2 linked regions of the Cupriavidus necator N-1 genome follow. The protein of the gene in region 2 interacts with the protein of the main gene of each other region in a pairwise test. Links are inferred from orthologs where the notes say so. Each region holds a gene or a part of one and is shown on either strand. Other genes may lie near its edges. The genes, in order: CNE_RS05630 and CNE_RS35050.

Region 1 (5,064 bases), on a different replicon or contig from region 2:
GATCGATGCGCTGGCCGGCCTGGACCCCGACACCCTGACGCCGCGCGCCGCGCTGGAGGCGCTGTACCGGCTCAAGGCACTGGCAGGCGAGGCGCTCGACGCCGCATGAACGCTGCGCGCCGTGCCCTGCTTGCCATGCTGCTGCCGCTGCTTTGCACGGCCGGCATGGCATCGGCCGCGCCCGCGGGCCGCAGCGCCAAGGCACCGGCCAGGCCACAGCTGACGCGCATCGCGCTGATCGCCGACCTGCCCCAGTGGCCGGCCGCGGAGGCCAACGCGGCAGCACTGCTCGACTACTTCGGCGAGCGCAAGCTGGACCTGGTCATTCATGCCGGCGGCATCAAGGGCGATACAGAATCGTGCAGCGATGCTGTGCTGGGCAGCCGCCAGCAACTGCTGAACCAGTCGCCGCTGCCGCTGGTCTACGTGCCCGGCGAGACCGACTGGTCCGAATGCCGGCTGCCGGTCAACGGCGGCTTTGACGCGGTCGAGCGCCTGAACCGGCTGCGTGAGCTGTTCTTCCCTGAAGACGCCACGCTCGGCCGGCATCCGCGGCCGCTGCTGCGGCAGTCGGACCAGGCGCTGTTCCGCAGTTTCCGCGAGAACATGCGCATGGAGGTGGGCGATATCCTGCTCGTCGGCATGAACCTGCCGGGCGACAACAACCACTACCGCGACGAAGGCGGGCGCAACGGCGAGTTCGAGGACCGGCGCGAGGCCAACCGCCAGTGGCTGGCGCGCGCGTTCTCGGTGGCGCGGCAACGCGACCTGAACGGCATCGTGGTGGTGGTCCACGCCGACCCGCATTTTGCCAACGGCTGGGAGAAGAAAGGCCGCCCGACGCTGCTCGACGGCTTCATGCGCCACCGCACCCGCGATGGCTACCTGGAATTCAAGCGCCAGCTGCGCGAGCTGGCCGGTCGTTTCCGCGGCCAGGTGCTGCTGGTGCATGCTGGCGGAAACGGGGCCAACGGGGCCGACAACGGCTTCGGCATCGACAAGCCGCTGCGCGATGCGGCCGGCAAGGTCATGCAGAACTTCACGCGCGTGTCGCTGCCCACCGACACGGTCGCGCAATGGGCCGAGCTGGTGATCACGCCAGGCGCGGCGTCACCGTTCGCGGTCATGCTCAAGGACGCACCGGTGTTGCACTGAGGCGGGTTGCCGGCCGAAAACGAAAAAGCCGGCTGCGGCCGGCTTTTTCTTGGGGTGCGGAATACGATCCGTGCAGCGCGATCAGTGCAGCGTGCGCGGCGTGTCGTCGTCCTCGTCCTCATCCACGACTTCAACGCCCGAGGCGCCATGGGCGTGGCCGTGCTCGATTTCTTCGGCGGTGGCCTCGCGGACTTCGGAGACCTTCAGCCAGAAGCGCAGCGCCATGCCGGCCAGCGGATGGTTGCCATCCAGCACGACCTTGTCCTCGGCCACGTCGGTCACGGTGTAGATGACGGAGTCCTCTTCGTCGCCGTCCTCGGGCATGCCTTCGAACTGCATGCCGACTTCCAGCGGCTCGGGGAAGCGGTTGCGCGGCTCGACCTTCACCATATCGGCGTCGTAGTCGCCGAACGCGTCTTCCGGCTCCAGCTGCAGCTGGGTCTCGAAGCCCGCGTCATGACCGTCGAGCGCTTCCTCGATCTTGGGGAACGTGCCATCATACCCGCCGTGCAAATAAACCATGGCTTCATCTGACTCCTCGATCAGATTGCCTTGTGTGTCCGATAGCTTGTACATCACGGACACCACAGTATTCTTAGCGATTTTCAATTCTTGACTCCATGAACGATTCCGCATTATACGCGCAGGCCCTGCCCCCTGGCCCCGTCGATCCAGACACTCCGCTCGACCTGCTTGGTGGCATGACGCCTGCTGCATTCATGCGGGATGTCTGGCATCGCAAGCCCCTGGTGATTCGACAGGCAGTACCCGGAATCGTGCCGCCTGTGTCGCGCGAGGCGCTTTTCGACCTGGCCGACAGCGACGACGTCGAATCGCGCCTGGTGACGCACTTCCGCAACCGCTGGAAACTCGCGCATGGCCCATTTGCGCGCGAAAACCTGCCCGGCGTCAAGACCCGCCAGTGGACCCTGCTGGTGCAAGGGGTAAATCTGCACGACGCCGCCGCGGCGGAGCTGATGGGCCGCTTCCGTTTCGTGCCCGATGCGCGCCTAGACGACCTGATGATCAGCTACGCCACCGACGGCGGCGGCGTGGGCCCGCACTTCGATTCCTACGACGTGTTCCTGCTGCAAGTCTCGGGCCGGCGCCGCTGGCGCATTTCGTCGCAGACCAGCCTTGAGCTGATCCCGGACATGCCGCTGAAGATCCTCGCCGACTTCAACGCGGAACAGGAATGGGTGCTCGAACCCGGCGACATGCTCTACCTGCCGCCGCAATATGCGCACGATGGCATTGCCGAGGGCGAATGCATGACCTGCTCGATCGGCTTCCGCGCGCCGGCCTACCGCGAACTGGCCGGGCATTTCCTGGCCTGGCTGTCTGAAACGGTCGAAGACAACGAAGACCTCGGCGGCCGTTATGCCGACGCCGGCGAGCGCGCCGCCACGCGGCCCGCGCAGTTGCCCGCCGGCATGGCCAAGGCAGTTGCCGAGCGGCTCAAGGCGCTGCAATGGAATAGCCAGATGGTGTCTGAATTCCTCGGCAGCCATCTGTCAGAACCCAAGCCTGGCGTGGAATTCTCAGAGATACCTGACATGCCGTTGCGCCGTTATGCGACACTGGCGGCCCGCCATGGCGTCGTCCTGCCATCGGCATCGATTGCGCTTTACGACCGCGCGAATTTCTTCCTCAATGGAGAAGCCTACGAGCCGCCGGCCGAACTGATGCAGTGGCTGAAAAAGTTGGCCGATTATCGGCAACTTAGTGGCGAAGATGTTGCGGCTTGCGCGGATCTACCCGATCTGATGGAAACTTTCCATCACTGGACGCTGGAAGGATGGCTGCAATTGGGACCGCGGCTGTAATAATGCGTAACATTGCGAATCAGTAAATTTCGGCGCTACACAAGCCGGGAAAACGCGGATATAATCGTTGGCTGGCTAGTACTGTGGACCATTGCATTTGTCGGGACCCGGGAGGGCCTCTATTTTGCAGTTCAAGAGCGATAATTACCGGTAATTATTCATCGCCTGTTTTCCGTTATTACAAGTTAAAGGACGAACAATGAAGAAGTCTCTCCTGATCGCATCGCTGCTGGCCGCTGTTGCTCTCGCCGCTTGCGGCAAGAAGGAAGAAGCTGCCGCTCCGGCCGCTGAAACGGCTGCTCCGGCTGCTGCCGCTCCGGCTGCTGAAGCTTCGGCTCCCGCTGCTGCAGCCCCGGCTGCTGCCGCTGCTGACGCTTCGGCTCCCGCTGCTGAAGCCCCGGCTGCTGCCGCTGCTGACGCTTCGGCTCCGGCTGCCAAGCAGTAATCGGCTCCTGACCGATGAAAAAACCGGCCTTCGGGCCGGTTTTTTTATTTGGGCGCCGCTACCGCACTGCGCCCCGCTGCATCCAGGTATCCCTCAGACGCGCACTGCCTGCCAGTCCAGGCCCTCGTCCTGGTCTGCCACCAGCACCTCGGACGGCAGCGCACCCAATGCCACCGCCAGCGCCCCGGTTGCCAGCTCACGCGTATTGTTCTGCTTGCTGAGGTGGGCCGCGACCACGCGGTTCAGGCCGGCATGGGCAACTTGCGCCAGGATGCTGGCCGCCACTTCATTGGCCAGGTGGCCGAAGTCCCCGCCAATGCGCCGCTTCAGCGAAGCCGGATAGACCGAATTGCGCAGCATCTCGCGGTCATGGTTGCATTCCAGCACCAGCGCATCCACGCCTGCCAGGCGCGCCGTCACGTAGGGCGTCTCCATGCCCGCATCGGTCAGCACGCCCAGCCTCGCCTGCCCGTCCGACAAGACGAACTGCACCGGCTCGCGCGCATCGTGCGGCACGGTGTACGGCAGCACCTGCAGTCCGCCGATGGCAAAGGTATGGTCGGCGCAGCAGACGCGCACATCGGCCGCATCGGCGCCACGCAGGTGCGAAGTCGCCAGCCAGGTACCGTGGCTGGTGTAGACCGCCAGGCGATGGCGGGCTGCAAAGGCATAGGCCGAGCCGACGTGGTCGCCATGCTCGTGCGTGACCAGCACGGCGTCGAGCTGGTCCGGCGCGACGCCCAGGCGCTCCAGGCGCCGGGCGGTCTCGCGGATGCCGAAGCCGCAGTCCAGCAGCACGCGCGTGGTGGTGGTGTCTTCGCGGGATTCAATCAGCAGCGAGTTGCCCTCGCTGCCGCTGCCGAGGAAGGCGAAGCGCATCATGGCCGCGCCCTCCCCGCCAGGCACCGGCCAGGAAGGCCGGCTGGCAAGCCAGCAGTCATGCGCCGGCTCAGTGCAGTTGCTCGTCGATCAGCGACAGAATGCGCTTGCCGATTTCGCCGTTCTCAGGCTGGCCGGCATCGTTGAGCACCGTCACCAGCGTGCCGCTGCCCGTGCCCTTGAGCGCCACGCGATACTTCTTGGCGGTCTTGGAATCTTCCGGCTTGGTGAACAGCTTGGAGAAGAAGCCACGGCTGTCGGCAACGGTGCGCGGGTCGACATAGCGCACGTAGTACAGGCCCTGGCCACGGTCGCGGTCTTCCACGGTGAAGTTCACGCGGTCCAGCGACAGGCCGACCGAGCGCCAGGCGCGGTCGAACGGTTCGGGCAGCTGCAGCGCCGGGGCGCCGTTGACCTGGGACAGGTACGACTTGGCCGGCGCGGCGCCATCGGCACCAGCGGCGGCTGCGGTGCCGGCAGCGGCGGCCGTGCCCGCAGCGGCTGCGGCATTGCCCGCCGCCGCCGGGTTCTTGGCCATGCGGTCGGCCTGTTCCTTCTGCACGCCCAGGCGCTGGGCCAGGCGCGACAGGAATTCGGCTTCCAGCTCAGGATCGGCCGGACGCGGGGTCCAGACCGTGCTCGACTTGTCGATGCCGGTCAGCTGCTCCTGCGCGCCGCGGTGGCTGATGAAGACCTCCAGCGTGCCATTCTGCGAGCGCTCGACGCGGGTGCGGAACTTGTCGCGCTCCGAGGTCGAGT
Region 2 (15,871 bases):
TGATCTGTGCAACGAAAGATCGGAGTTGAAAGTATCAAGGCTTTGTACTAGTCGGATGGAAGGGAATTCCCCTTCGTTGGTTGTGATGCGGCTTCGACACGCCATCATGGCACTTCCGAACCAGCTGGCGGCTTGCGCCGCGACCTCGGGACGGGGAAGTCCCCTCCATTCGATGACGCCTTGCCGGTCTCCCCGCGCATTCAGAACCTGTGCCGGACGCCTAAGGCGACGCCGAACATGTTGCTCTGCCCGTTGCCGAGGACATAGCTGTTACCTAGCGACAGGCTGTTGGCATAGAAGGTCGCGAGCGACTCGAGCATCAACCCGGCGTTCTTAGCATAGGCCGTGGTCAGGTAGACATCGGTGCGCTTGGACAGTGAGTAGTCGGCCACGAAGGAGATCTGCCACGGGTTGGCTACACTCGTGTTGCCGTAAAGGTTCTTGAGGTCGTCGTAGTTGTACTCGAGCGTGAGCGCGAGTGCCGGTGTGACCTGGTAGTTGGCCCCGATCCAGTAGAAGTCATCGCGCTGGATCAGGACATCGGCCGCGTTCTTGTTCTGGCCCCAGCGGTAGCCTCCCATGATCTTGGCGGGGCCGAACGCATAGCTGGCGCCTACGACGGCCTTCTTGATGATGCCGGTGCCGGTGCCGATTGTGGGATTCCACTGGTCATAGCCGGCCGTCGCGGCGAACGGGCCGAACGTGTAAGCCAGTGCCCCGCCATAGGCGGTGTCTCGCCGGAACTGCCCCGGGACTTCGCCATTGCCGCCGATCGGGATGGGGAACCCTACCGAGGCGGGCAGGGCCACCCCGGCGCCGAAGGACCAGTGCGCGAGTGCCGTCAGCCCCCCGAACTTCCCGGTGTACTTGATGGTGTTGTCCTCGCGGTAGTTGGGGCCGGACTGCATGACGACCGGCTCATACTGCGTGGCATAGGCGGTTGGAGAGAAGTTGGCCAGGGCCTCGAACATCGAGGTGTACTGCCGACCGAGGCTGACCTGCCCGAAGCGGTCGCTCTGGACGCCCACGAAAGCCTGGCGGCCGAACAGGCGGCCGCTTTGCTGCGACAGGCCGGTATCGAGGCCGAAGCCGCTTTCCAGCACGAAGATAGCTTTGATGCCGCTGCCCAGGTCCTCGTTGCCGCGCAGGCCCCAGCGCGAGCCGGAAAGTCCGCCGGAAGTCAGTCGGTAGGCATCGTTGCCCGGTCCCGGGTTGAATCCGTTGGCGGCCGTCGGCACGACGCCCGCGTGGTTGACATATTCCACGTTGGCGTCGATCACGCCGTACAGCGTGACGCTTGACTGCGCAAGGGTTGCCATCGGCCATCCCAGCAGAGTCGCCAGGGCCATCCTTTTCAGTGACATTTGTTCTCCTCTCTTTCTCTTTTTTGCTTTGGGTGGTCCAGCCACAACTTCATTCTTTGCATGCCTGACCTTGCAACATGCTGCCGGGCAGCCTGTTCGAGCTTAGGAGCGAAGCCCGTTTCCCGCCAGCAACCGATGACCGGAAACCGCGGGAAACACGCAGTGGTGTCGGCTATTTAAGACAGTCGACGCCAAGAGCTGGCTGCCACTGCCTTCGAACTTCCCCCATGCGCCTGAACAACTTCGAGCGCGACGACCGACAGCGACTTCACCGGCTGGAGAACCGAATCCGGGAAGAGGGCTGCCGTGCTTGGCTTTTGGGGAACAGAAGACGACCGATGCGTCCCGGAATGCGTGGAACGAGTCGTGCTCACGGAGCGGCTGCGGCCTGATTCGGAGGCCGTACCCAGGGGTAAGCTTTGATTTCGGTGCCGGCCGGACGTCTTCTCCGACCGGTTCAGCGTTTTCGACGGGGAACTGCGTCGGCTTGGGGATCCTGAGGCAACTCTTTTCCGTGGCTGCTGGCGTCAGCAACCTCCGGCGTTGCATCGTCGCCGGGAATCGACGCTGCCGGTTCGACATGGGACGGAAGTTTTTCGAGGCGCCCTTTGACCAGCAGAGCGTCTCGGGGTCTGCAGAGTCAAGATGATACGGACTGCATAAGCTCGTCGTCCTCGTCTAGTCCATTAGATGCCACACAGATCGAAGCGCAACATCGGTACAAATTATTGGACGTACATCGTCCAGCGACGAGAAAAAGTGATGCGTTTGACTTCGTCCTTTCTATTTGCATCATGGCTGGTGGTCGGATGCAACACCTGCTGGTTTCCTTGCCGGCCATCGGCGTGCCAGTGGCAAACGCGCTCTTCCTGTTGTACGGAAACTATCCGAGCCCCGCCCGGGAGGGCGAGGTCGTGGCCAGCGCCGCATTTGCTGCCGCGAACGGTCTGGAGGTGGGCTCCCGCGTCACAGCCATCCTTAACGGGCGCGAACGGCAGTTGGAAGTGGTCGGCATCGGAATATCCCCCGAATATGTCTATGAAGTCGGCCCGGGCATGGTGTTCCCGGATAACCGCCGCTTTGGCGTGCTGTGGATGGGGCGGGATGCGATTGCATAGCGTTCGGCATGGAGGGCGCTTTCAACGATGTGGCGCTAACGCTCGACGCAGGCGCGGATGCGCGCCAGGTCATCGGCCCGCTCGACCCAGCCGGAGGCGACATACGTAACCGATGCCCATCACTCGGCGCCAGCCTTTCGCATGGCGAATTCTGCTTCACCGGCGATCTCGATTTCCCGAATCCCCGGCCGCAGCGCACGCGAAACCGCATCCATCCCCGAGTCTGCTACTTTAGCGGCAGCCTTTATGCTTGCCATTTCGGCCACGTCCTTCAACATGCGGAGTTGCGAAACAATTGGTGTAGCGGATACAACATGGGCTTTCGGTAGGATGTGGGCAACAAAGACATCATATAAGGCGGCGTCGAAAAAGTTCTTCTCGATGGCAATCGTTGCCTGTGTAAGGTCGAGTTCCTTTAATACATCGCGGAAGCCGTGGAACATCTCGACTTCGCTCTGGAAAGAGCGAAGCTCGGTTGCGACGGAAGTGCGACGAATGCTGGCTAGATCACAAGCCGGCACGGCAACAACACAATGCAGCGTGCGAGTCAGCAGCGCCAGCGCGCAAGGTCGACCGTCGCCAGTGAAATATGCAAGATTTGCAGGTTTCATCAGCAGCAGCGCGTCGACGTCCTGCTGCTCCATCAAAGCCGCCGCGCGCTGCCAACGGGCCGCGTAATCAAAGACCGGCTTGTCCATGATGTGATCCTCACTTCGGGCATATCCACACGCTTCGGCGCCGGCGACGCTACGCTGAAAGCTTCGCAGACGCTCACTCCGTTCTGCCGCTGCAGCGGGACTGCTGTCGCAAGCGCGCACGGCCGGACGGCAAGGGGCTGGCAGGTCGCCGGTCCAACGGGATCGGTCCGCGCGAGGGCCAAGCCTTACGGCTAGACCAATCATCCGCCTGGCGCCATCGTTCTACCCATGCCCGGGCCCATGCCCGGGCCCATGCCCGGACCCATGCCCGGACCCATGCCCGGACCCATGCCCGGACCCATGCCCGGACCCATGCCCGGGCCCATGCCCGGACCCATGCCTTGGTCGTTGGCCATCGTCTGCATCATTTCCTGCATGAACGCCATGTGACTACCCGCCATGTCTTGGCACATTTGCATTTGATTTGATGGGGCGTTTCCCTTGGCGACTCTTTTGCCAGGAGCCATACGAGCAGGGCCGCCCATTTTCATCATGTCCTTTTGCATGATGGCCATTGCATCTTGCATGACCTGATGGCGTTCAGCCAAGAGGGCCTGGCGCTCTTCCGGCGTCTTGGCCCGCGCAAGCCGCTCTCTGATGGCACGCAGGTGGGCAACCTGGGCGTCCAGCCTTGCATCGCTGGAAACTCCGGGGGCTACGACCGGAGGCATATTTTGTTGTTTTTCAGGATGGTGCTGCTCATGCTCCGTGCCGGTAGCCGGTGACGCCGGGAAAGCTGCTGGCGCCCAAGCGAGCACGACGGCCGCAGTGATAAGGGTGGAGAGGCGATGGTTGGTGGACATGGGAGATTCTCCTAAGAAAACATGACAGTTCCTAGTCCAAGGTATGCGGCGGTCAGGGATTTGAGTTGATTGGGATCAACGAAGCGATGGGTGTACCGGGTGTTCAGTCCCATCGATGTGCTGGTCTGCGCGCCGGAGCAATCTGCGCAGACCATTTGCTGATGCCCTCATCAGCAATGCTCCGGTGTGCCAGGAAACGGTTGGCCAGGAACACATCCGGGGGAATACCTAGAATTTGACTATGAGGGCGGCAAGTCAGGGGGAACCGTGCAAAGCGCCACTTCGCCCGTCGGCGCCAGCCCTGCGGCGGATTGTTTGTTCCTCTGCCACACCTCTATCCAACGGCACTTCGCTGCCAGTGCTGGCGTGCCTACGCCCGTTGCATGCTTGATTTGGCGCGCTCCGCGACCTCGAACACGAGCATGCCAGCAACCATTGCTGCCACAAAGCCAATAGCCTTCGGATAGCCAGCGCCCAGGGCAACCAGCGCGGGGCCAGGGCAGAAGCCGGCCAGACCCCAGCCGACGCCGAAGGCGGCGCTGCCCAGGACCAGCCGCAGCGTTACGGTCGTGCTGGCCGGCAGTTGCACAGGCAGCCCCAGGAAGGAGCGCTTGCGGTGTTTGGCGATGAGGAAGGCGAGCGAGCCAATGGCAATGGCACCGGCCATCACAAAAGCGAGGGACGGATCCCAGGTTCCTGCAAGGTCAAGAAAGCCCAGCACCTTGGCCGGGTTGGCCATACCGGAGACCATCAGGCCAATGCCAAATAGCAAGCCTGCGAGGAGTGCAGTCATGGCGGTCATATCACCCTCCAATCAGGTGCCGTTGCACGAAAACAGTCAGGAATCCCGCCACCATGAAGGTGAGGGTGGCGACCAGCGAGCGGATGGAGCCGCGCGAGATGCCGCACACACCATGGCCGCTGGTGCAGCCGCTGGCGTAGCGGGTGCCAAGGCCGACCAGGAAGCCGGCGGCCAGGATTTCGCCCCAGCTTGCCTGAATATCCGCAATGGCCGGCTTGCCGAGCAGGCTCGCAATCACAGGAGCGCCAACCAGGCCAGCGAGGAAGGTCAGGCGCCAGGCCATGTCCTTTCGAGGCAGGCTGAGCAGGCCGCCGAAGATGCCACTGATGCCGGCAATGCGGCCGTTGAACAGCAGCAGCACGGCGGCTGACACACCGATGATGAACCCGCCGACCAGTGACAGGCCGGGCGTGAAGTTAGCGAGGTCAATCAGCATGTCGCCTCCTGGTTGGCACAGAACTGTTCATAAAGGACCGCCATGACGGCAAGCGCCTGGGGGCTCGCCACCGAATAGAAGATGCTCTTGCCGTCACGGCGCGTCGCCACCAGGCTGTTCTCGCGCAGCACACCGAGCTGTTGAGACAACGTCGGCTGCCGGATGCCGAGCTGTTCCTCCAGCTCACCGACAGACAGCTCGCCTTGGGACAGGCGGCACATCAGCAGCAGGCGATCCGGATTGGCAAGCACCTTGAGCAGGGCGCAGGCCTGCGCCGCTGCAACTTGCATGCTGGCGAGGTCGATGGCGGAGTGGGGTTGGTCCATAGGTCGGTTACATTTTGCTTGTTAATATTATATAAAACAATAGAATATATGTGAATAGAATGCACTGCATCCAAGGAGGCGAGCGTGCACCCGACTATCCAGCCGTTCTTCGACCCTGCGACCTGGACCGTGACGTACGTGGTCTTTCAGGAGGGGCGCTCCGAGTGCGCCATCATCGACTCAGTGCTGGACTACGACCCCAAGGCGGGGCGGACATCTACGGCAAGTGCTGATAAGGTCATTGCGTTTGTGCGCGCGCACGAACTGCGTGTCGAGTGGATTCTCGAGACGCATGCGCACGCCGACCACATGTCTGCCGCGCCATACCTGAAGCGCCGCCTGGGTGGCCAGATAGCAATAGGCCAGAACATTCGCCGTGTACAGGGGGTGTTCAAGAAACTCTTCAATCTGGAACCGAAGTTCCGGCTCGACGGGTCGCAGTTCGACCACCTGTTCGACGACGGAGCGACGTTTGCCGTCGGCGGCCTGACCGGCAGGGCGATTCATGTGCCAGGACATACACCCGCCGACATGGCTTACCAGATTGGTGATGCGGTCTTTGTCGGCGATACGCTGTTCATGCCGGACGTCGGCACGGCTCGCTGCGATTTCCCGGGCGGCGACGCGCACGAGTTGTATCGCTCCATCCGCAAGCTGCTGGACCTGCCGAGTAATACACGGCTCTTCATGTGTCACGACTATCCGCCCGAGGGGCGCGGGCCTGCATGGGAAACGACGGTGCGCGCTCAGCGCGAAGGCAATATCCACGTGCATGACGGCGTGAGCGAGGAACAGTTCGTGGCCATGCGCCAGGCGCGCGATGCGACGCTGGCGATGCCCACGCTGCTTCTGCCGTCGGTGCAAGTCAATATCCGAGCCGGGGAGTTGCCGCCGCCCGATGCGAATGGCGTTCGCTATTTAAAAATCCCGCTAAACGTCATCTGAGTCAGGTTTGTGACCGACCTTACCGATGAGTGGCGCATGAGAGCTACGCCTCGATTGGCGTGGACCAGTCCGAGTTGAGGCAGGTATTGTCTTTCATCAACTCTCTTCATCTGAGGAGCACTAGCATTTGCATGAAGGGGACAGGCAAACGCATATGTTCGCTGGTCCTGACTTCGAATCAGTAGCCTTGAGACTGACCGACGTCGTCGACTGGGCCGGTCTTTTGCAGAAATGCAAGCGTAATCGCCCGCGGTAGTCCTCAAGGTTGGCGCGGCTGCATCCAGTTCTGGTGCATCATCATGTGGTGCATCTTGCCACTGACGCTTCGCTGAAGGTGCTGACCCATAGCAAGGTCCCCGTGCTGGTCTACCGCTAAAGCGATGGCATCGAGACACGTCCGCCGTTTGCTCCAAGAAGACGGCTTCTCGCTGAGCACCCATTCAATGGATGGTGCGCCACGGCTGGATGACCAGCCAATACGGGAAGCGGCCGCTTGCACCGAACGAGAAGGGCTAGGAGAAGCGACAATGGAACTGCTCGTGGAACAAGTGGAAGTCTGGGTGGCGAGCATTCCGGACAAGCCCGGCGGCCTGGCCGCGATCTTGACGACCCTGCGCGATGTCGGGGCCGACCTGCAATTCATCATTGCACGGCGCAGTCCAGACAGGCCTGGCGAATGCCTCGTGTTTGTCACACCGCTGCAGGGAGATCGGGAAATGGTGGCGGCGGCCGTGGCAGGGTTCAATATCGCGCGGAAGCAGCACTGTGTTCGAGTCCAGGGCAGCAATCAGCCGGGGCTTGCCGTTGCAATGACCGAGGACCTAGCCGAAGCGGGGATCAACCTCCGTGGCTTCTCAGCGGCGGTGATCGGTACGCAATTCGTCGCGTACGTGGCCGTTGACTCGCAGGCAGACGCGAACCGGGCAGCGGACGTCCTCAAAGCCGTTCTTTGAAGGAGCGCATTCACACATGATGCGCTCGCGATAGGTATCGAGAGGCGTCGAGTGCCCGGTTCGCGCGACATGCACAACGCCTCGGATTCGATTGGCGAACGCCCCGCGCGACAGACCAGATTGTCGCCCGGTCTCATTCAGCGCCTACTTGGTCTGGGGCCCGAGGCCCCAGATACCACCGGCATTGCCGGCAGCCACCGTTGACTCTGTTGCGCAATGCGCGCCTTACGATAGCGAATTGCCTGCGCCCCGTTGTTGCCTACCGGCTGTGGCCACTTGCCTCAGTCAGACCAGCACGTGACGTGTCTCTAGAAAGAAGCGCTGAATCTGTTGTTCAATGTCCGGATCGATCATTTTGTCCGGCCGGTTTCCGTTCGGGCAGGCAAGCCTTGGGGTCGTTCCAAACAAGCGGCAAATCAATGGGCGCTCCGAATACACGCTGCATCCCGTGGTACCAAGATGAGGGCAACTTAGGTTTGCCAGCGCAGTTTCGTGCTCAGTATCGCTCTTGACGGGAAGCCTCGACATTTCCTCCGTTGAGGTTGTCACAGGGCCACAACAGTCATGACATCCAGGGGTGCACTCGAACTTGGGAATTCGTGAGCGAAGAAATCTGATCTTTTGACTATTCATTGGTGCAGGTACGTTCAACCCAACTGTGCGCCGCGATCTCGTTCAACTACCGTTCCTTCGACGGTAGTCCGAGGAATTCCGACGCCTCTTGCATAGCGCTCTCGGCCAGCTCACGGGCTTCCTCGCCTCCGCCGGGCGTCATCCGGCCGACCAGTGCTGCGTAGAGCAAGTGGATCAGGTCCACGGCACGGTGATACTGTTCGTCGCTCATGTCTTTCTCTCTACGAAGCCATTGAGCCGTGTCGTCAGCTCAGGTTTTCGCAACTTTCGCAATGCCTGGGATTCCAGTTGGCGGATGCGCTCGCGGGTCAGACCGAACTGCGCGCCGATTTCATCCAGCGTGTAGTCTGTCTGCAGCCCTACGCCAAAGCGCATGCGCAAAATTTTTGCCTCGCGCGGGGTTAGCCTTGCCAGAACGGTTTCCATTTCCTGATGGAGTGCCACCTGGGTCGCCGCGTCCACTGGGGATACCGTGTCCTCGTCAGCCAAGGTGTCTCCTAGTAGGGCATCCCCGCTTTCCCCCAAAGGCGTCTCCAGCGAGATCGGCTGCTTGACGAGATTCAGGATGGATTTGATCTGTTTCTCGCTCATCGCCAAACGGGCAGCCAACATGGACGGCGTTGGCATGGCGCCAGTTTCCCTGAAGATCTCGCGTGAATGCCGGTTGATCTTGCCCATGGCCTCCACAAGATGCATCGGTATACGAATGGAGGGCGCCTTATCGGCGATGGCACGTATGACCGCCTGCCGAACCCACCAGGTGGCGTAGGTTGAGAACTTGTAGCCGCGCCGGTAATCGAATTTGTCTACGGCGCGCATGAGTCCAATATTTCCCTCTTGGATGAGATCCGGCAACGGCAAGCCACGGTTCTGGTATTTCTTGGCGATGGAGACCACCAGTCGGAGGTTGGCCCCGATCATCTCGGACCGGGCTTGCAGGGCTTTCGTCTTCGCCTTCGCGACTCGTTTGGCGGTTTCCCGCAGATCCCCCAGCGGCATCCCGGCGCGGGCCTCCAAGGCACGCAACTGTTGCTGAAGCGCTCGCACTTCAGGCGCCCATCTTGTCAGGTGAGCGCGAATGGCAGGGTTCTCGGCGGCGAGCGCTTTCATCCAGTCTAGATTTGCGGCTTGATCCCTGAATCCTTCTAGAAACACTTCGCGCGCGATGCCACATTTGTCGATCAGAATCTCGGCGATGTGGCACTCCGTTTGACGAACCTCCCCGATCAACGCTTCAAGGATCTGTGTGAGCTCCGCAATGGCGGGCGGGCTAAAGCGGAATGCCGCAAGCTCAGTTTGGAGGGTGATCAGCACCCTGACATACTGGGTGGGTTCTGCTTTTGGGCAGCAAGCGACACTGGCAAGCGCATTGGCCTGGCATCGGATTGCTGCAAACCTTTCGAAGGCAATGCCCCGCCATCGCAGTGATTCGCTATCAGAAGACGGCATCGGCACCGGATCGCCATCGTCGAGCCCTGTATCGTCACCTTCCAGCTCCGTTTCGGTCTGCACCTGCGCTTCTGATTGCAGGCTACCGCCTGCCTCGGCTTGCGGCTCCACAATGTGATCGACCAGATCATCAAATGCCATCTCATCGCAGGCAACCCGGTCGGCCATAGCCAGGAGTTCGGAAACCACGACTGGGCAAGCCACCATCGCCGCCATCATTTCCGCCAATGCGTCTTCGATGCGCCGGGTGATGGCCACCTCCTCCCCGCGCGTCAGAAGAGGGATCGCGCCGATCTCTCGCAGGTACATCTGCGTGGGATCCGTCGTGCGAGTCAATCGACCGTCGCTCTGCGTGATGGCCGCGGCGACTTCCTCTGCGACATCCTCCTCATTTGCGGAGGGTGCCGCATCCTGAGTCAGCCATGCTGGAGCTTCCGCCGGCGCTCGGTCGACCACCTCGATGCCGAGATCGGCCACCATCGCCAGCGTCCGGTCGATGGCACCTGATGTTTCGTCGCAATCCGGAAGCTGATCGCTCAGCTCACCACGCGTCAGGAAACCGCGCTCTTTGCCAAGGGCGATTAGCGCAAGCAGGCTTGTACGTAGGTTCTCGCTCATTTAATTGCGCGCTCACGCGCCTCGTTTCCGCCTAAGGCGTTCGCAAAGCGCTTCATTTCTGCCCCCGGCGTCAGCCAGACCGCGACTTCGTTGTGGGGCTGGCCGATGGCTGTGCCAGATCGGGCCGTCCTTTCAGTTGCCTCCCCGCCCGGGAAGATGTTGCACGAGCCAGATCAATGCCGACACCGCAGCAATGGCCCAGAGCGTTACGATCACCAGCGCCGCGACGTGGATGACGGGGCGGCTGATGGCTGCAGCGGCCGCTGCGCGATGCTCGCGCATCACATCAACCGGAATCCATCGTATTGCCAGCAACAAGCCGAGAGGCACCACCACCACGTCATCCAGATAGCCGAGCACTGGAATGAAATCCGGAATCAGGTCAATGGGCGACAAGGCATAGGCGGCGACCAGCAAGGCTAGCGCTTTCGCATACCATGGCGTGCGGCGATCTTGCGCGGCCAGCCACACCGCGTGCGCATCTTCCTTGACTGCGCGAGCCCAACGCCGGGAGCGTGAGGCCAAATGAGGCAGAAGGTCCCGGCGCCACAAGTGCAGACGCACATCGTCGAGCACAGGGACTGCCGCGAGGGCGAGCAGCAGGGTTGCCAGCACGAGCGTGGCGCTGAACCCGACGTGCTTGAACCCCAGGGCACCAATGATCCCGCCGGCGAAGAACAATGCGATGAGCGTGATGAGTACCCGCAGTTTGTGCCGATTGGCGAGCACCGGTGGCTTGCTCAAGTCGGCTCTGGACAAGTTCCAGTAAAACAGCTTGCCCAGTTCTATGCCGATGTCCGTGACCATTCCGGTCACGTGCGTGGTGCGGATTTCGGCGTTTGACAGCTTGGTGATCATGGCATTTTGTAAGCCCATGATGAAACAGAGCACCATGACCGTTGCCGGCACGAACAGCCATTCGTGGTGCTCGAGATTGCTTCCAAGCAGGCCAAAACACACCAACAGCGCGGCTTCCAGCATGAGTGGCAATGCGTATTCGCTATGCAGGTGCTCGCGCCGACCCCAGTTAATCAGCACCGCTGAGCAGGCGGCGCCCGCCAGAAACGACAGCAGCGCCCCCAGGCCGTCCAACATCAGCCAGAAACTGCCAAGCGCCAGGTTGTCAGCCATGGCGGACACGATCCCCGACATGTGCGAGGTATACTGCTGCACGGCGAGGAAGCCGCCTGCGTTGGTTGCTCCGGCAACAAAGGCCAGGTAGCAGGCCAGTTGCCGATTGCTGTCGGGACTGCGCTCCTTCCCGGTCAGCTTACGCAAGTACAGGATTGGCATGGTTGCGTTGGTGAGAAGGCCTGCACGCAAGGAAGAGGCTTGTCAATACCGGACCGACCGCCTTGCCAGCTTGGGCCAGGCGGCACGATCCGATGCAAGGCGCTCGCCGCGTTTCAGACGGTGAGCGGCTGCAGTCAGGTTCAGCGAATGCGCCGTTTCCAGGATGCGCGCCCGCGCCTTCAGTGCTTCTAGAGCGGGCAGCTTGTGTGCCCCTTTCCAGGCGAACAGCGTGTAGTTAGCACTGTCCTCGGACAGGGAAATCGACATTGATTTGCCGAACACGGCGCTGACTTCCTCCAGATAGAGCGGGATATCGGGATCGCTTTCGAGAAAATTCGCGACCAGCACACCGGTGTCGGCCAGGCGTGCATGACAGGCGGCATAAAAATCCGCGGTGCCAAGCTGTACCGGCATGCCGTCGGCCAGGAAGCCGTCCACCAGGATGACGTCCGGACGCGCATTCTGGTTCGCGACATATTCGGCGCCATCCGCGCAAACCACCTCGAGTCGTTCGTCGTCCGGCGGGATCTGGAACTGCTCGCGCAAGGCGATGACCGCCGGATTGATCTCAATTGCCACAACCTTGGTGTTGGGTAGATGCCGGTAGCAGTATTTGGCAAGTGAACCGCCACCCAAGCCGATCATCGAGATTCTGGTTGGAGTCGGGTGCAACAGCAGGAAGCCCATCATGGTCCTGGTGTACCCCAGCACGAGCTTGTCGGGATCCTTGCGCGACATGAAGCTTTGGGTGGCCAGTGCGTCGAAATGCAGCGACAGCGCGTGCTTGGTTTCCAACACCTGGGGCGTACCGTCGCTGGTCGCCTCGGCCAGGAATTTCAGATAGGCCTCGAACGAGGAGCGGTCGGCGTGCATCTGTCCGTTTCCATTAGAGAGACTTGGGGAGTGCATCCCCCCTCAGCAAGGCCGCGATGGTAACGACAGCGGCGGCCTCGTCCACGCCGTCCGCCTGGATGCGTATGTACGTCCCCGCCGGAGCGGACAGCCGCATGACCTCCATCACGTTCTTGGCGTTTGCGACCCAGGGGCCGCTGGTGAGCAGGATGTCGCACTCAAACTGATTGGCCGTGAAAGCCAAGCGCGCGGAATTCCGTGCCTGAAGCCCATCCTTGGCGGCCACCTCTATGGTCACTTCTACCACTGTGCCCTCATCGAAAAAAAGTGAGCCAAAACGCTCATCCCTACTGATGCCGCGAGTGCGTGCTTGGCATGCAGTCTTGCTTACGCTCCGGCATCACGACAGTTCATGTCGGCGGGATACGTGGTGAGCCTTGCAATTGTATATAATGATAATGCTATTATCATAACATGACACTCCAGAACGCATGGAATCCAAGACCGCTCGCCTGACCGTATTGATCGATCCGGAGAAGAAGAAGGCTTTTGAGGCGCTCTGTGCCGCCCAAGACCAGACGCCATCTCAGATTGTTCGCCAGATGATCCGCGACTATTTGCAGCAGTACGAGGTGGACTACGCCACCAAACCGAAGATCGGCGCACCTGGTTTGGCGGCGAAGGAACGTGGGTGATACGTAGTAGGAAAGGGCTAGTTGCCCAGGCGTTCGCATGGGTCTGCTTCACATGGCGCGACGCGCGTTAGGTGCTTTCGGGGCCAAGCGGTGTCGACGATTGCGAGTCTGGGCCTAAGTTGGCAAATTGCAGGGCATCGCATACAAGGCGCCCTGGCGAGCAACATCGCTAGCGCCGTGCGGGATTGGTCTGCCGCTGCCGAATGGCGCTCAGAATCCCGCGCAGGATCTCTAATGGCGGCGGTGGACAGCCTGGCACGGTTACGTCTACGGGGATGACATTGGCGACACGACCGCAGCTTGCATAGCTCTCCCCAAAGATACCGCCGGTGCAGCCACAGTCGCCCACCGCCACTACCAGTTTCGGCTCCGGGGTTGCCGCGTAGGTGCGTCGCAGGGCCTCTTCCATGTGACGCGAGACGGGTCCGGTCACCAGGAGCATGTCGGCATGGCGCGGGCTGGCGACGAACTTGATGCCGAGACCTTCAATGTTGTAGTAAGGATTGCCGAGTGCGTGGATCTCCAGCTCGCAGCCATTGCACGAGCCTGCGTCGACCTGCCGGATCGTCAGCGCCTGACCGAGAATGTCGAGCAGCTCCCGGTGAATGCGCTGGATAGAGGCGGGCTCGCCCGCCGCGGTGGGCGGCGCCGGCTCGGTGACAATGCCGGTGCGGGCAATCTGCTTGAGGATTTGCCACATCAGAGATCGTGCCCCGAATAGCTGAGGTTGAAGGATTTGTTGATCAGCGGAAAGTCCGGCACGATGTTGCCGATGATGGCGTGCTCGAGCACCGGCCAGTTCTGCCACGATGGGTCGTGGCAATGGCAACGGAGGATGCGGCCGTCATAGGTAAGTTCGAGCGCGACGAAGACTTCGCCACGCCAGCCCTCCACCCATCCTGCCCCGATGGCGGCGCCAGCGGGCGCTTGCAGCACGATTCGCGTGGCTCCCTCCGGCAGGCCTGCACAGATAGCGCGGATCAGGCGCAGCGACTCCAACAGCTCATCGAATCGCACCGCCACGCGGGCGGCGACATCGCCACCGCGGTGGGTGGCCATTTTCACTGCCAAGCTATCGTAAGGTAGCCAGGCGAGGTCGCAGCGCAGGTCCACGGCGCGGCCACTGGCACGTCCGGCGAGGCCGGTCAGCCCAAGCTGGGCGGCAAGCTGTGGCGTGACGCGGCCCGCCTCAAGAAAGCGGTCCTGCAGGCCCGCGTGCTCATCGTACACCGCACGCAGCACGCGTACTTCCCGCTCAATGTGGTCGCACTGCTGACGCAGGCGCTCAAGCATCGCTGGCGTCAGGTCGCGCGCAACGCCGCCCGGCACCACGGCGTCCATCATCAGCCGGTGACCGAAAGCCTCTCCGGACAGCCGCTGCCAGTCTTCGCGCAAGCGCGAGAATTGCGCCAGGCCGAAGGCGAGCCCCGCGTCGTTGCCCAGCGCCCCCAGGTCACCCATATGATTGGCCACCCGCTCACGCTCGAGCATCAGGGCGCGCAGCCAGTCCGCCCGCGGTGGAGGCGTGCAGCCCCAGGCGGACTCCAGCGCCATGCAATAGGCCCAGGCATAAGCCACGGTGGAATCGCCCGAGACCCGGCCGGCCAGCCGGAATCCCTCAAGCGGCGCCAGATCGGTGAAACGCCGCTCGATGCCCTTGTGGGTGTAGCCCAGGTGTTCTTCCAGCCGCAGCACCTTCTCGCCGACCACGGAAAAGCGGAAATGGCCGGGCTCGATGATGCCGGCATGCACCGGGCCGACGGCGATCTCGTGCACCCCGTCACCCTCCACACGCACGAAAGGATAGTCGGCAGGCAGTTTGCCGGCCGTGGCCGCTCCCGCAGACGCGCCGCTTTGCAGCGGCCGCGCCCCCGGCGGCCACAGGCCGTGGTCCAGCCAGGCCCGGGCATCGCGGTTGCCCGGCACGGCGATACCCACCAGGTCGGTCATGGCACGCTGCATCCGGCCCGCGCATGGGAATACGCCGGCCAGATCCGGCACCGCGGGCGCGATACCATCAAGCCGCAGTTCGAGCCATATCAGTCCCCGCGGCGTGGCGTACGTCACGCATGCCGTCAACGCACCGCCGCTGCCACTCCGGTCGACGCCCCACAGCGCGACGAGGCGCCCGCCCGCGTCCGCCACCGCACGGGCCGTGGCGGACCAGCCGTCGTGCCCGACCTGGCCATGCCAGACTGGCAGCGGCCCGGGCAGTCGCAGCAGATCGAGCCTGAGATCTGACGGTGTCATCGGGTCAGCTCCCCAGCATGGCGGCTGCCTGCCGGTACCAGGTGTTGAGATAGGGCGGGATATAAAGACCCAACATTAGCCCTAGGGCGAGGTGCGTGAACACCGGGACCAGCGCTGGCGGATGCGCCAGCGGCTTGAGCGTGGTGTCGCCGAACACCATCGGTTGCACCCGACTGAACACCGCGGCGAACGCCAACCCGAGTGCGAGCAGCAGGAAGGGCGTGGCCCACGGCTGCTCGCGCATGGCGGTCGTGACGATCAGGAACTCGCTAGCAAAGACCCCGAACGGCGGCATACCCAGGATGGCGAGCACCCCTACCATCAGACCCCAGCCGACCGTGGGACTGACACGGATCAGTCCGCGGATGTCGTCCATGATTTGCGTGCCAGCTTTCTGCGCGGCGTGGCCAACAGCGAAGAAGATCGCGGACTTGACCAGCGAATGCACCGTCATGTGCAGCAGGCCGGCGTAGCTGGCGACCGGCCCGCCCATGCCGAAGGCGAAGGTCATCAAGCCCATGTGCTCGATCGACGAATACGCGAACATGCGCTTGATGTCGCGCTGCCGGATCAGGAAGAAGACGGCCGCGACCACCGATAGTAGGCCGAACCCCATCATCAGGCGGCCGGTCAGAT

Evidence for each region.
Region 1: the proteins of CNE_RS35050 (region 2) and CNE_RS05630 interact in binary tests that used the Escherichia coli proteins (3 or more experiments, as listed by UniProt). The link is inferred for Cupriavidus necator N-1 from one-to-one orthologs.

Annotation. Positions count from the first base shown.
Region 1 is NC_015726.1:1,183,788-1,188,851, reverse strand. What follows is about bases 1-2,900. They hold CNE_RS05630 (FKBP-type peptidyl-prolyl cis-trans isomerase), read right to left. Parts: upstream 1,765-2,900; coding sequence 1,237-1,764; downstream 1-1,236. Other genes in these bases: CNE_RS05625 (ribosomal protein uL16 3-hydroxylase), read left to right, coding at 1,776-2,900; CNE_RS05635 (hypothetical protein), read left to right, coding at 106-1,155; mutS (DNA mismatch repair protein MutS), read left to right, coding at 1-109. Also shown: more of CNE_RS05625, read left to right, coding at 2,901-2,981; CNE_RS42005 (hypothetical protein), read left to right, coding at 3,181-3,426; CNE_RS05620 (MBL fold metallo-hydrolase), read right to left, coding at 3,520-4,308; outer membrane protein assembly factor BamC, read right to left, coding at 4,376-5,064. UniProt on the Escherichia coli protein: Folding helper with both chaperone and peptidyl-prolyl cis-trans isomerase (PPIase) activities. Chaperone activity prevents aggregation of unfolded or partially folded proteins and promotes their correct folding.
Region 2 is NC_015727.1:1,114,797-1,130,667, reverse strand. What follows is about bases 12,961-15,871. They hold CNE_RS35050 (hydrogenase large subunit), read right to left. Parts: upstream 15,236-15,871; coding sequence 13,685-15,235; downstream 12,961-13,684. Other genes in these bases: CNE_RS35045 (hydrogenase 4 subunit F), read right to left, coding at 15,240-15,871; CNE_RS35055 (NADH-quinone oxidoreductase subunit B family protein), read right to left, coding at 13,155-13,685; CNE_RS35060 (ribbon-helix-helix protein, CopG family), read left to right, coding at 12,961-12,985. Also shown: CNE_RS35125 (porin), read right to left, coding at 201-1,364; CNE_RS35120 (hypothetical protein), read left to right, coding at 2,174-2,482; CNE_RS35115 (M24 family metallopeptidase), read right to left, coding at 2,602-3,180; CNE_RS35110 (hypothetical protein), read right to left, coding at 3,381-3,983; CNE_RS35105 (DUF6691 family protein), read right to left, coding at 4,354-4,785; CNE_RS35100 (YeeE/YedE family protein), read right to left, coding at 4,787-5,221; CNE_RS35095 (ArsR/SmtB family transcription factor), read right to left, coding at 5,215-5,547; CNE_RS35090 (MBL fold metallo-hydrolase), read left to right, coding at 5,632-6,492; CNE_RS35085 (ACT domain-containing protein), read left to right, coding at 7,020-7,445; CNE_RS40210 (YkgJ family cysteine cluster protein), read right to left, coding at 7,731-8,078; CNE_RS41840 (hypothetical protein), read right to left, coding at 8,125-8,289; RNA polymerase sigma factor RpoD, read right to left, coding at 8,286-10,145; CNE_RS35075 (DUF1275 domain-containing transporter), read right to left, coding at 10,278-11,438; CNE_RS35070 (fused MFS/spermidine synthase), read right to left, coding at 11,481-12,311; CNE_RS35065 (HPr family phosphocarrier protein), read right to left, coding at 12,325-12,597; more of CNE_RS35060, read left to right, coding at 12,782-12,960.